DNA from 2 places in the Mycobacterium stomatepiae genome. Region 2 is predicted to be linked to the other one. Evidence: riboswitches for the same ligand, from Rfam matches in the RefSeq annotation. Region 2 holds a riboswitch; the other holds the start of a gene.
What was found. Region 2 has a riboswitch for magnesium ahead of G6N54_RS25600 (VWA domain-containing protein). Riboswitches for the same ligand answer to the same signal wherever they lie in the genome.
Positions count from the first base shown of each region.

Region 1 (7,287 bases), 2.0 Mb from region 2:
CCCCAGAGCCGCCGCACCGGCAACCGGTCGAGCAGCAACCGCTCCTCGGCGCGCCCGACCACCCGGATGCCGTCGGGTTTGGCCAGGCCGGAGGCGATCTTGGCGATCTGCTTTCCCGAGCCCGCGCCGACCGACGCGATCAGCCCGGTCTCGTCGCGCACCCGTCGCCGCAACCCCTCGCAGAACTCCTCGACGTCCTCGGCGGACGCCCCGGCGAGCTGCGGCGGTTCCCCGAACGCCTCGTCGAACGACAGCTGCTCGACGACCGGCACCAGGGCGCGCACGGCGTCGAACACCCGCCGGCTGGCGACCCCGTAGACCACCCCGCGCGGCGGCAGCACCACCGCCGCCACACCGATCATGCGGCGGGCCTGGTGCATCGGCATGGCCGAGCGCGCCCCGAACACCCGTGCCTCGTAGCTCGCGCCGGCCACCACTCCGCGGCCGCCCAGCCCACCGACCAGCACCGGCCGGCCGCGCAGGGTCGGCCGGGTGAGCTGCTCGACGGAGGCGAAGAACGCGTCCATGTCCAGGTGCAGGACCCAACGCGACTCCATCCGATAAATGCTATTGCGCTACTGAGCTACCGTTTTCCCATGGCCATGAACCTCGCGCACCGGCGGATCTGCAGCTCGGAGAGGTGGGCCGCAGCGGTCAAGGACGACCTGCTGCCCTGGGTGCTGGCCGACGTAGACCTCGGCGACAACGCCCTGGAAATCGGGCCCGGCTACGGCGCCATCCTTCGGGTGCTGGTCGACAGGGCGCCGACGTACACCGCGGTGGAGATCGACACCCCGATGGCACAACGACTGCAGCGGCTCCACGGCGACCGGGCGCGAATCATCAACGGCGACGCCACCAAGACCGGGCTGCCGGCCGACGAGTTCAGCTCGGTGGTGTCTTTCACGATGCTGCACCACGTTCCAACCGTGGAGCTGCAGGACCGGTTATTCGCCGAGGCTTTCCGGGTGTTACGGCCCGGCGGCGTGTTCGCCGGCAGCGACAGCGTGAATTCGCTGCGGTTTCGGATCCTGCATTTCCGCGACATCTGCAACACCGTCTCGCCCGACACCCTGCCGGATCGGTTGCGCGCGGCGGGATTTGGCTATGTCGAGGTCGAGGCCCGCGGCGGCAGGCTGCGCTGGCGCGCGGTCAAAATCTAGTTTCCGCTCGGCTATCGGACGCAACCCGAATCGCTTGCTGAAAACGAGCTTTCGTCGTAGCGAGTTCGACCGCACAGCATCGAGGGGTACAACGAAGTCATGCCTCCTGTCTCGACCGAACCCTCGCCCTCCGACCGCCAGCCACACCTGCTCCGTGACGTCGCGGAGTCCTTCGGGGTGGACGCCGAGCGCTACAACCGGGCCCGGCCCCGCTACCCCGACGCACTGATACAGCGCGTCGTCGCCACCAGCCCGGGCGCCGAATTCCTGGACGTCGGCTGCGGCACCGGTATCGGCGCGCGGCAGTACCGGCAGGCCGGTGTCACCGTGCTCGGTGTCGACCCGGACCCGCGGATGGCCGAGGTGGCCAGGCGCAGCGGCATCGAGGTCGAGATCGGCAACTTCGAGACCTGGGACCCGGCCGGCCGGACTTTCGACGCGGTCGTCGCCGGGCAGGCCTGGCATTGGGTGGATCCCGTGTTGGGCGCCGCCAAGGCCGCACGGGTACTGCGGCCCCACGGGCTGCTGGCCACGTACTGGCATGTCTTCGACCCGCCGAGCGAAATCGCCCAGGCCTTCGAGGATGTGCTGGAGCGGGTGGCTCCCGACGCGCCGTTGCGAACACCCGGCATCCAACTGCAAGAGGAAAATCTCGCCAGGGCACTGGAGGGCATCAGGACAGCGGGCGGCTTCGCCGAACCCGAGCAGTGGCGGTTCGAATGGCAGCGGCGCTATACGCGCGACGAGTGGCTGGACCATCTGGCCACCACCGGCCAACTCACCCTGCTCGGGCCGGCTGAGGTGGCAACCGTGGGCGAAGCCGTGGGAGCCGTCATCGACTCGGTCGGCGGCGACTTCACCATGCAATACGTCACCCTGGCGGCCGCCGCGACGCTCGCCTAGGCCTTGGCGATCTCGACCCGCACGCCGTCGCCGATCTCCGCCGCGTCGCCGGGATCGCCGAACTCGAAGCTGGTGGCCAGGATTTCACCGGCGATCAGGTCGCGATGCGTCTTGGCCCAGTCGGCCCGTTCGGCGGGCACCGACATCACCACGCGGATGCGGTCGGAGACGTCCAGCCCGGTCGACTTGCGCAGCTCCTGCAGCTCGCGGATCCGGTCCTTGGCCCAGCCTTCGGCCTCCAGCTCCGGGGTCACCGTGCCGTCCAGCACGACCAGACCGGCTCCTCCGGGCAGCGCCGCGGTGAACTCCGGATCGGCGGCCACCAGTCGCGAGCTGTACTCCTCGGGCTGCAGCACCGCGGGGCCGGCCGTCAGCGTGCCGTCGGGATTGACGACGCCGTCGCCGGCCTTGACCGCTTTGATGGCGGCTTGCACGTCCTTGCCCAGCCGCGGCCCGGCGACCCGCGCGTTGACGGTGAGCTCGAAGCGGCCGTAGGTGTCGATCGCGTCGGTCAGCTCCACGCTCTTGACGTTGAGCTCGTCGGCGATCAAGTCGGTGAACGGCACCAGCAGCTGTGGATCCTCCACTGCGACAGTCAGTTTCGGCAGGGGCAGCCGCACCCGTAGCTTCTTGGCTTTCCGCAATGACGACGCGGCCGAACACACCTCGCGAACCTGGTCCATCGCGGCGACCAGACCGGCGTCCGCCGGCAGCCCGTCGGCTCGCGGCCAGTCGGTCAGGTGCACCGAACGTCCGCCGGTAAGACCGCGCCAGATGATCTCGGTGTCCAAAGGAAGCAGCGGGGCGGCCAGTCGCGAAACGACCTCCAGCACGGTGTGCAGCGTGTCGATGGCGTCGGGGTCTTCCGCCCAGAATCGCGAACGTGACCGTCGCACATACCAATTCGTCAGCGCCTCGGTGAACTGACGTAGCTGTTCGCAGGCCCCGGAGATGTCACAGACGTCCAGCGAGCCGGTCAGCTCGTCGCGCAGCACCGCCAGCTTGGCCAGGATGTAGCGGTCCAGCACGTTAGCCGAATTAGTGCGCCAGGTACCGACTTTCGGCGCGTAGAGGGCCAGGAAGCTATAGGCATTCCACAGCGGCAGCAGCACCTGACGCACGCCGTCGCGGATGCCCTGCTCGGTGACGATCAGGTTGCCGCCGCGCAGGATCGGCGAGGCCATCAGGAACCAGCGCATCGCGTCGGAACCGTCGCGGTCGAAAACCTCGCTGACGTCCGGGTAGTTGCGCAGCGACTTGCTCATCTTCTGACCGTCGGAACCCAGCACGATCCCGTGTGCCACACAGGTTTTGAACGCGGGCCGGTCGAACAGAGCGGTGGCAAGCACATGCAGCGTGTAGAACCAGCCCCGGGTCTGCCCGATGTATTCCACGATGAAGTCGCCCGGATAGTGGGTGTCGAACCAGTCCGCATTCTCGAATGGATAGTGCACCTGGGCATACGGCATCGAGCCCGAGTCGAACCACACGTCGAGCACGTCGGGGATGCGCCGCATCGTGCTGGCGCCGGTGGGGTCGTCCGGGTTGGGCCGGGTGAGCTCGTCGATGTAGGGCCGGTGCAAATTGGTGGGCCGCACCCCGAAATCGCGCTCCAGCTCGTCGAGGCTGCCGTAGACGTCGATCCGCGGGTACGCCGGGTCGTCGGATTTCCACACCGGAATCGGGCTGCCCCAGTAGCGATTTCGCGAGATCGACCAGTCTCGGGCGCCCTGCAGCCACTTACCGAATTGGCCGTGCTTGACGTGTTCGGGGTACCAGGTGATCTGCTGGTTCAATTCGACCATGCGATCCCGAAATTCGGTGACCGTGACGAACCATGACGAAACCGCCCGATAGATCAGCGGATTGCGGCATCGCCAGCAATGCGGGTAGGGGTGCTCGTAGGTTTCGTGGCGGATCAGTACCGCTCCGTTGCCAGCTGCGGGCCCACTGCCATTCTTCAGGTCGCGGATGATATGCGGGTTGGCGTCGAAGACGTGCTGACCCTTATAGTCCGGGACGGTGGCGTCGAAGCGGCCCTTGGAGTCGACCGGGGTGACCGGCACGATGCCCACCTTGTCGGTGGTCGCCATGTCGTCCTCACCGTAGGCCGGCGCCATGTGCACGATCCCGGTGCCGTCCTCGGTGGTGACGAAGTCACCCGGCAACACCTGGAACGCATTGGCTCGCCCCGGTTCTGGGTCCATGAAGTACGGGAACGGCGGCAGGTAGCGGGTCCCCAACAGGTCCGTGCCCGCATAGCTGCCGAGCACCTCGGGCGCCTGGCCATCCTGGAGGCCGAGTTCTTTTGCGTAGGCGCCCAGCCGCGCCTCGGCGAGCACGAAGCGCCGATCTCCGACCTCGACCTCGACCTCGACCTCGACGTAGGTCACGTCCGGGTTGACGGCAACGGCCAGGTTGGACGGCAGGGTCCACGGCGTCGTCGTCCACACCAGCAGATAGGCGCCGTCCAGCTCGCCCCCGACGACCTTGAAGCCGACCGTCAAGGCCGGGTCCTGCCGACTCTGATAGACGTCGTCGTCCATCCGCAATTCGTGGTTGGACAACGGGGTTTCGTCGCGCCAGCAGTACGGCAACACCCGGTAGCCTTCGTAGGCCAGGCCCTTGTCCCACAGCCGTTTGAACGCCCAGATCACCGACTCCATGTAGGGCAGGTCCAACGTCTTGTAGTCATTGTCGAAATCGACCCAGCGGGCCTGGCGGGTGACATAGGCCTGCCACTCGTCGGTGTAGCGCAGCACCGATTCTCGGCAGGCCTCGTTGAACGCCGCGATGCCCATGTCGTCGATCTGGGACTTGTCGGTGATGCCGAGTTGGCGTTCGACTTCGAGCTCGGCGGGCAGCCCGTGGGTGTCCCAGCCGAATCGGCGGTCCACCTTGTACCCGCGCATCGTGCGATACCGCGGGACAATATCTTTCACGTAGCCGGTGAGCAGGTGCCCGTAGTGCGGCAGCCCATTGGCGAAGGGTGGCCCGTCGTAGAACACGTACTCTTCGGCGCCGTCGCGGTGCGCGATGCTGGCCCGGAAGGTGTCGTCACGAGTCCAGTAGTCGAGGACCTCGAGTTCCAGCGCCGGGAAGTCGGGGGCTCCCCCGGCCAGCTTCGGATAAGCCCTGGCGTCAACGTTTTCGGTCACGGTGCGCGTCGCCTCCTGCGTGCCTACGGTCAGGCCGGGGACGAGGTCGCGCAACCTGCGCGAGCACCGCGGTACCACCCCGCTTGCCGCGCTTACGCGTGGCCGCTCGATTCGGGCTATGACGGGCCTAACCGTTCGGGTCTACTGGGCCGTGCGGGCTGTTCTTCCGAAGGCTCCCCGGTGATTGCCGGATCGACGCCGCTCGACTCTACCGCGAGACTGCAACTGCCTGCCCAAACACCGAGTGAGAACCCCGGCAGATGCAGTTTCGCGGTAGGCCAACCTCATGCCCGAACTTCGAGCACACCAACGCGCCACAGCGCGGCGTAGACGTGCCGGACCGGGATGCTCAGCAGCCGGGCCGCGCCGTCCACCAGCGGGTCGCCGGCGCCGAAGTGCCGGGCCTGGACCTGACGGGTCACCTTCTTGGCAGCGGGCGCCTGCGCCGGGGTGGTGTCGCGCACGACGCGCAGGTTGCGGACGGGCGCTACGGCAACTACTTCGTCGAAGAGTACTGCGGTCATGATCGTCTCCTAACGGAATTGCAAACGGGTGCTGACTGGACTGATGTGTCCCGACCCATCACGGTTCCGATCCGAGAACGCTTGAGCGGTAAGTTGATTCGTTAGCTCAAGGCGACGGACCGAGGGTCGGATCGGGACGGAACGTGTCCGGGATATCCATCCGGACTGCCACTGGAACTCATGCGTCCCTCACCTCCTCTACGGCCACGGCGCGTGCGGCTACCCGCGCCTGTTTGCGCGCACAGAGCTCAGAATCCGGCGACCGCCGGAAATCCGCACCCCGCTCGTCAGAGCTTTGGCACCGCACGACCTGTCCGGAACTCCGGAAGCCACTTTGGCTCAACCCTTAAGCCGGGAGGAGCTGTCCTGACCCGGGGCGTCTTTCGACGTTCGGGGTCAGTGGCCTGTGTTCGTGCAGCCGCCTCACCTAACGAGGTGCTTCGATAATACTCCACGACTGCCCCAACCCGGTCAATGCCATCTGGCCCGTGCTGCCAAAGTTCTGGGCGTCCTCACAGCTTTTTGTCAGGTCGTGCGCCGCTGAGCTGCACCAATACGGAGCCTGAGTGGCGCGGCTCACCCGCGGCCCCGTGGCTCAGTCGTCGGTCAAGCTCTCCAGCCGTCCGATGGTTTCGGCGAACTCCTCGATCATGTCGAGCATCACCGAACGGGTCGGCCGGACCTTGTCGAGCGAACCGACCACCTGGCCGACGAAATAGGTTGCCAGTTCGCGCGCTTTGGCCCCAGGATGGGCGGCCGCCTGGTTGATGCGCACCTGCGGTTCGGTGACCAGGGTGGTTTGCAGCGGCATGCCGAGCGGGGCCGGGTTTTCCGGCCGCTCCCATTCCTCGGTCCAGGCCGTCCGAAGCATCCGCGCGGGCTTGCCCGTCATCGACCGCGATCGCACGGTGTCCGACGAACTGGCGGCCAGGAACTTCTCCTTGACCACCGGGTCGGTCTCGGCCTCCTCGGTGGTCAGCCAGACCGAGCCGCACCACACGCCCTCGGCGCCCAGGGCCAGGGCGGCCGCGATCTGGCGGCCGCGGGCGATCCCACCCGCCGCCAGCACCGGGACCGGCGCGACGGCATCGACGACTTCGGGAACCAGCACCATGGTCGCCACCTCGCCGGTGTGGCCGCCCGCTTCGGTGCCTTGCGCGACGATCAGGTCGACGCCGGCCGCGGCGTGCCGGCGTGCGTGCGCGGTGGTGCCGGCCAGTGCGGCGACCAGCACGTCGTGGCCGTGTGCGCGTTCGACGAGGTCGGCCGGCGGCGGGCCGAGCGCGCTGGCGATCAGCCGAATGTCATGTGCGAAGGCCACTTCCAAGAGTGGCTCGTAACCCTTTGGCGAGATGTTGAGGCCGCCGCCGGACGCGCGCGGCGGTTCGGCAGGCGCCGTGATGCCGTAGCGGCCCAGCAGCTCTTCGACGAACGCGCGGTGCTCCTCGGGAAGTAACTCCCTGACTTGCTTCGCCTCGATTCCGCCTTGCTCGGCGCCGACGTATTTGGGCGGCAGGAGCAAGTCGACCCCGTAAGGCT
Region 1 is NZ_AP022587.1:1,159,498-1,166,784, forward strand. It holds gene G6N54_RS05545 (DNA polymerase IV) at 1-557, opposite strand, end outside; gene G6N54_RS05550 (class I SAM-dependent methyltransferase) at 597-1,163, shown strand; gene G6N54_RS05555 (class I SAM-dependent methyltransferase) at 1,263-2,066, shown strand; gene ileS (isoleucine--tRNA ligase) at 2,063-5,224, opposite strand; gene G6N54_RS05565 (Rv1535 family protein) at 5,509-5,748, opposite strand; M-box (ykoK) riboswitch at 6,021-6,190, opposite strand; gene G6N54_RS05570 (NAD(P)H-dependent flavin oxidoreductase) at 6,344-7,287, opposite strand, start outside.
Region 1: another riboswitch for magnesium. It lies ahead of G6N54_RS05565 (Rv1535 family protein); the one in region 2 lies ahead of G6N54_RS25600 (VWA domain-containing protein).

Region 2 (7,287 bases):
CCAGATGACGCCCGCACGTCGTCGCGGTGCGCGGCCACCACACGAACCTCGTAGCGGGCCGCGGTGTCGGGCAGGGCGATGTTGGCCATCGCGAAGACTTCCGCAGGGCCGGCGACGTCGACGGCGTCAATCCCCGGAAAGACTGTGACCGCCACCAGATGGGTGGGCTTGGTGTGCATGGTTCCAGCCTCAACGGTCCCGCCGAAGTCTGCAATGACCAAGTATTGTCAGATACAGACATCCCACGGATGTGTCGCAACGTCTGCCGTCCCGCGTGGGCGTCGACGATCATCGCGCGACAATGTCCGTATTTGACATAGATGCGTCATTGCGGACGAACGGGCTTCCGGAGAGGCTGGGCTTGCAAGGGGAAACTCCAGTCACTCCATGACTGTCAGGCAACCGACAAAGCCGCCGTTGCGCAGACCTTGCGGGTGAGCCCTGGCGGCACTGATGACGCGACTGTCGAGGAAGCGGGCCGACGATCATGCTTTGTTGCTTCGTTCTGGGAGGGCTAGCTCTGTTCGGTCCGCACGGGGCGCGGCTCTATGCGGCTCTTCGACCTAAACGCAGGCCGCCCATCCGCGCCGAATTAACCGAACCGACGACGTCGCGCCAACTCGTGTTCGATCAGTTCGCCGGCGCCGTTGGCGTCCGGTGATGCGACAGTCCGCGGGGATGGCCGAAACGGCGCCCGTTCCCGAGCGGTTGGTGAACTCCCCGAGCGAGCTCGCCAGACGGTGGCAGCGCAGGGCGCTTGCGGGCTTGCTCACCTTTTGGGTTCTGGCGGCCTCGGTACCGGCCGTGCTGGGGATGAGCGGCCCGTGGCGGGCATTCGGCGCCGGACTTATCGTGCCCGGTTCGGGCCTACTTTATGCAGTGCCGCCAGCACACCACCCCGTTGGCGTGGGCATGGTGATCGGTCACGCGATTCTCATCGCTGTTGAGGTGGCCGCGGTGGCGTGGATGGTCAAGCGGCACAGGGCGGCGGGCTTGGTCCTCGTCGTGGTGTCGGCCCTGCTGGTGGTGGGCTGCGTGAGCGCGCCGTACGTGGTCGTAGTGGCTGGCCACTGCGCAGGATTCCTCGGCGTGCTGGTTGCCTGCGGCTGGGCAGTCGGGATTCGCCTGATCGCCCGGGCGGACAGCGTTACCCTGGTCGCGATCATCGTGACATCAGCGATCGCTGGTGCCCTCCTGACTGCCGGTCACGGAGGTTGTGCTGGACCGCTGACCTGGATACCGTGGGCGGCCTTGGTCATGGCGGTGGGCATGACGGCTGTGCTGTATACGCGTGCTCGGCTCGCGCGTCGCTCGGCACTGCGGGTAGGGACCCGACGGTTGGAATATCTCGATCAACAGCGCGGTGCTGAGCCTGCTAAGACGAATCCTGTTGACCTGCAATGCTCTTCAGCAACAGCTCGGGTTACTGAAGCAAACGTCCAACACTTGCAGCTGTTGCGTTATCTTCTCGGCGTCGCCATCAGCAGGCCGACGAGTGGGCAAGCTTCGACGACGAAGCCCAAGGTCCACTACAGCAATACCGCTATCAGGTGAACGCGCTCGGCTGGGCGCTTGCGATGTTCAATTATGCGCACGCTCCGGCTTATACCGTGTGCTCACCGACGCGCAGCTGGCGCTGTTCGATCGAGCGCAGCACAAGGCGGTCTGGGGCTATTGGTATCGGCAGAATCTGCTGGGTAACTGGGATTTCGTGAAGAGGCGTGCCGATCCAATTGACGTACCGCAGAACATCATGTTCTCCGGTTACTTGAACCTCCAGCTCGCTATGTACCGAAAGGCCACTGGTGACAGGCGATTCGACGATGCAGAGTCGCTGGTCTTCGAGTGGTCGCAGCGTCAACGCTTCGCGTTCGACCATCAAAAGATCAACGCGATAACAATCCGCAACTTCGATCAGGATCTGTTCTTGTGGCCGTGCGAACCGGTTCTCGGCCCAGGGCGGCGGCGCGGGTATGTCTTTCCTTACTGCAATACGGTGACGGTGGCTGGGATCGCGATCATGGATACCGTGAACGGGACAAGCTTCGGGACTGACATCGCACGCAGGGTCGACGAGGTGCTAGCCGCCGAATACACCTTGGGGGCTAATGATCTAGCAGCCTTCATGATCTCGGGTATCGGCTTGTCGGTACGCAGGGTCATGTCAGGGCCGGGTTCCACGGCTGGTGTCGCAGCGTTTATCGCACCGCTGCAGCCCGATCTGGCATGGCGTGCTTGGCAAGTCCTCAAGCGAGAATGGTTGCAGACCGGGCTTTACCGCCAGCCGGCGTCAGCTGGCCAAGAAATGCCTGACTGGGCATCGGGCGCTAAGACCAACGCTGAAACACTGGCGTCTGCAATGCATCTGGCCTATGCCGTTGGCGACAATCGGTGGCACGCGGAGATTTGGGAGGAGGCGACCGAACAGTTGCGATTCACCGAGGACCCCGCCAACCCGGGAGTCGCTCGTTTCGAGGATGCCTCTGTGCACGCCAAAGGGATGCTGGCCTTCGGCGGGATGGGTCATTCCGGTGCTTTCAATGACATGCTGACTAAGCCGCGTCCCGTGCAGTGGGCGACCGGGCCTCGGCTTGTCGACGTCCCTCATCCGGAAGTCCTTGTGGCGAAGGCTGTATCGGATGGCCACGGGCTCGATGTGGTCGTTCATCCCGGCCGAAATAGTCAGCGTGTCGGGCTGCGTGTTGATCGACTGCGGCCCGGAGGGTGCTACCAGGTCCACGGGGCGTTAGGCGGTCCGATTATGGCTGACGATCTGGGATGTGCGCAATTCACCGTCGATTTGGCCGGCCGCACCGTGATCGCCGTCCGCCCGACCGGATAAAGGACGTCGGGCACAGAGATCGCGGCGGTGTCATTCCGCAAACGGCGCAAGCTTCATAAGTAGTGGCAAGTCGGCGTACCGCGACACCCATTGCGCCCTTCCGTCCGGCATTGCTGCTGCGGCGCCGGCCCAACGGGCAGGCGCGATACGCCTAAGGCCTACGTCGTATTCCGTCCAGGATGCACACTCGCCACATCGGGGTCGAGAAGCCGACCACCCTTCGCTTCTGAATCGGTAGTGATTATCCGCGCTGTGCATATCAATTCGGCAGCGTCCGGTTAATGAGGAGACCGGCCAGTGCGGCGCAAACGAGGAGCAGCACCCCCAGCCGAAACCAACTCGTGCTGTTGTCTCCTCGGATGGTCTCGTAGCCGATCTGCCGCTGAATGCTGGCGTAGACGGTCTTGAGTTCGGCAGTGTTGTCGACATGGAATGCGTGTCCGCCCGATAATTCGGCGACGCGTTTGAGGGCGTCGTCTTCGACTGGCACCGACACGTGCGCACCGTCCAACTCGATTGTTCCGTCGGAGGTTCCAAAAGCGATGGTGGAGATCGGCACACCTTGATCGCGGGCGGCGCGCGCGGCGGTGAATTCGCCTCGGGGATTATCAGGGTCGGGCGGGTGGTTCTCCCGGCCGGTCGACTCCAGCACGATCCGTGCCGGTGGTGCCCCAGAACCTCCGCCGAGCACGGCGCCCACAGTGGCGATCGATTGCAGTGCGGCGAAGATAGCGTCGCCGACAGCGGTGCGATAAGAGACTTGCAGCTTGTCGATCGCAGTCGTGGTGGCCCGGTGGTCGGTTGTCGGGGATACCAACACCGCTGGACTACCCGAGAAGGCGATCAGCCCCAGATTGATTCCGGGAGAGAGCTGTTCGGTGAATTGTTTACCGACTTGCTGGGCGACGGCCAGCCTGCTCGGTGCCATGTCGGTGGCGGTCATCGCCGGCGACACCTGGATCAATAACATGACGACCGCGCTTGCGCGGAATCTGCACCGCATGGGTCGGGCCGGCCAACCCCACCGTCGACGCCAACAGGGCAACCACGAGCAGGATCGCCGGCAGGTGTCGCCATCGCCGCGAGCGCGTGGGCGCCACGCGCTCCAGTATGTCCATATTGGCAAATCGCATCAGTCGACGTCGTCGGCTGATTAGGGCCAGGACGTACAGGCCGATCAACCCGACGACGACGAACACAAACGAGAACCACCATTTGTGCTCGAAACCTGACATCGTCAATGGGCCGAGCATAGGCACCGTCATCTCCGGGAATCCGTTCGGCGCCAGTAACTGTCGGCTTCAAGCGACAACGCTGTTTGCTGCGCGGCGCTATGCATCAGTGGATCCTTTCCGCGGGCGTGGTCGTCGGGTCAGTGGTCGGCTGCCTGGACGATCCAGGGTTGCCGAGGCGAGGGTGCGCCGGGGGCCCCAGAGAACCATCTGCGCCGTTTAGCACTCCAACGGAGCGCAACCGTAACAGGTTGATGGAGAACGGCGTTCAGGATCCGAACGACGAAATAGGCCCGCGGCGAAGTGGGGAGAGTACCGAATCCGCAGACGGCGGTTTATTACTCGTATCCAATGGTGGTTCCCCACCTCCTCGCAACCGGGACGCACGCGGGCGTCGCTTCACAGCACACGAGGCATTGCGCCCAGCCCGACCGGCTGAGCACGCACCCCTCTCGTCAGAGCTTCGGCACTGCACGTCGTATTCGCGACCGAAAAGCCCAGCCGCAGAAGCCACTTGGGCTCAACCCTTAAGCCGGGAAGAGCTGTCCTGACCCGGGGCGTCTTTCGACGTTCGGGGTCAGTGGCCTATATCCGTACAGACGCCTCACCTAGCGAGGTGCTACCGCAATTCTCAATGCTGGGCTCGCCCCGGTCAAGCCGACTGGCAGATCTCTACGCTTTCTTCACACCAACTCGATATCTGAGCTACGTTCTCGACGGCTTCACTAGACACCGACGAAATTGCACCCGCCGCCGAGGCCGGCTCAAACCCTCGCCGTTCTCGGCAGGGGACTGGACCTTCGAATGCCGCCAGGTGTGCGCTCGGCGAGGCCTGCGCTCAGAGCACGCCCGGGGGCCGGGCTGGACACCACCCCCCCCTTCGGGAATACGGGGGAACTGAACGGATTCCGATGTCGCGGCATGCAGCTTCGCAGCAGCGGCCACGGGTTGACCCGATGAGCTGATGTGTGCCAGGCTTGTTCACGCAGCACCTCGATAGGTGAGGCGTCCGCACGGATACAGGCCACTGACCCCGAACGTCGAAAGACGCCCCGGGTCAGGACAGCTCTTCCCGGCTTAAGGGTTGAGCCCAAGTGGCTTCAGCGAGTCTGATACGCCGTGCAGTGCCAAAGCTCTGACGAGAGGGGTGCGGAGACCATCTCTGAGATGTGTGCTCTCTCACCTGTGCTAGTAGGTACGACCCTGCGGGCGTGGTGAATGCCGCGTGGCTAGAAGGAGGTGAGGGCCCAAATGGGAAGTGACAGTGGTCCGTATCCCAGTCCTCGGATAGGCCCATCCGGCCACCTCACGTACCGCTGAGTGGGGGGTGCAGCCGGATCCGTCTGTGCTGCAAAGGAGTTCCCTCATGACCAACGTATTGACGCTGCCCACCACGCTGCGCTACCTGGCCGGCCAAACCCCACTAACGGTTGTACCGGCTGCCTGCCCGCGGACCGACTTACAGACCGAACTATCCATCGCCGCAACCCGATTCGAATTCGCGGTCGGTGTAGGTGCGATGCTGGGCGGCCTGGTCGGCCTGGGTGTGGGCGCAGCCGGTGGCTGCGTCGTCGGCGCCGCATCGGCAAGTGCCATCGGCGCCGTCGTCGGTGGCGCAACGCTGGGTATCCCGGTGGGCATCTACAGCCTGGTCCAACTCAACAACGTCGTCGGCCAGACTGCGGCCTAGCCAGGAGTGCAACATGATCGACACAATCGACATCGCCGTGCGGATCGCCGCAGGACTTGGCCTGGGCGCGGCCATCGGGCTGGAACGGCAGTGGCGATCGCGCAACGCCGGTTTGCGCACCGCAGCGCTGGTCAGTCTTGGCGCCACGCTGTTCGTCGTGATGGGTGCCTACGCGTTTACCGGTGTCAACGCCGATCCCACCCGCGTCGCAGCCCAAGTCGCTTCCGGTATCGGCTTTCTCGGCGCTGGCGTCATCATGAAACAAGGTGCCACCATCTCGGGACTGAACACCGCCGCCACCTTGTGGGCCGCCGCTGCGGTGGGAGCGCTGGCCGGCGGGGGGCTGTTAATCCCTGCGGTGATCGGCGCAGGTGCGGTGATCGCCGCCAATATCGTCCTGCGACCGATCGGGCGCCTTCTGGACCAGCATCATGGCTCGGGAACTGAAAAGTCCTCTGCCGAATATCGATTCGAGGTTCGTTGTGCGACGCGCGCCGAAGCGCACATCCGCAGCTTGGTGTTTGACGCCATCTCGCGACCCAACCTCACCGTGCAATCGATCACCGCAATCGACCTGCCCGACGATCAAGGTGTCCGCATCGCCGCGACCGTGATTGCCGACGAACGCGACGATCACCGTATCGAAGCCGCGCTCGCTGACGTCATCAAGGCCCCCGAGGTCACCGCGGTGCGGTGGATCGCCGAGGAGATGAGCCTTGCCGACTAGCGACAAGACCCACTCGGGCGCTCGAGCAGAGGTAGAACTAGATCGCAGCGCCGGGGTTGAGAATGCCCAGCGGGTCCAAGGCCTGCTTGATGCGCTGATTCAGCGCCGTCACCTCGGGCCCGAGATAGCCGTCCAGCCAGGGCCGCTTGAGCCGGCCCACCCCGTGCTCACCGGTGATCGTGCCGCCCAATCCAATGGCCAGGTCCATGATTTCGCCGAACGCGACCTGAGCCCGTGCTGTCATCGCGGGGTCGGCGGCGTCGTACACGATCAGCGGGTGAGTGTTGCCGTCGCCGGCGTGCGCTATCACCGAGATCATCAGGTCGTGTTCCCCGGCGATGCGGGCAATCCCGGTCACCAGGTTGCCCAGCGCCGGCAACGGCACCCCGACGTCTTCGAGTAACAGCGATCCCTTGGCCTCGACGGCGGGGATGCAGAACCGGCGCGCGGCGACGAACGCCTCGCCCTCGACCGGGTCGTCGGTGGTGAAAACGTCCGTTGCATTGTTTTCGGCGAATATCGAGGCGATCAGTTCGGCGTCCTCACCGCTGGCCCGGCCGCGCTCGTCGGAGCCGGCGACCAGCATCGCCGCAGCCCCGCGATCGAGGTCCATGCGCAGGATGTCCTCGACGGCATTGATCGCCGCCGAGTCCATGAACTCCAGCATCGCGGGCCGCAGCCGCGACGAGACCCCGAGCACCGCGTCGACCGCCGCCTCGACCGAGGCGAAGCTCGCCACCACGACGCTCGACGTGTTTTGCGCGGGCAGCAGCCGCAGCGTCACTTCCGTGACGAC
Region 2 is NZ_AP022587.1:5,373,042-5,380,328, forward strand. It holds gene G6N54_RS25585 (GlxA family transcriptional regulator) at 1-179, opposite strand, end outside; gene G6N54_RS25590 (hypothetical protein) at 679-1,554, shown strand; gene G6N54_RS25595 (linalool dehydratase/isomerase domain-containing protein) at 1,613-2,842, shown strand; partial or broken gene G6N54_RS25600 (VWA domain-containing protein) at 3,102-4,107, opposite strand; M-box (ykoK) riboswitch at 4,515-4,697, opposite strand; M-box (ykoK) riboswitch at 5,060-5,228, shown strand; gene G6N54_RS25605 (hypothetical protein) at 5,441-5,764, shown strand; gene G6N54_RS25610 (MgtC/SapB family protein) at 5,778-6,491, shown strand; gene G6N54_RS25615 (FAD-binding oxidoreductase) at 6,529-7,287, opposite strand, start outside.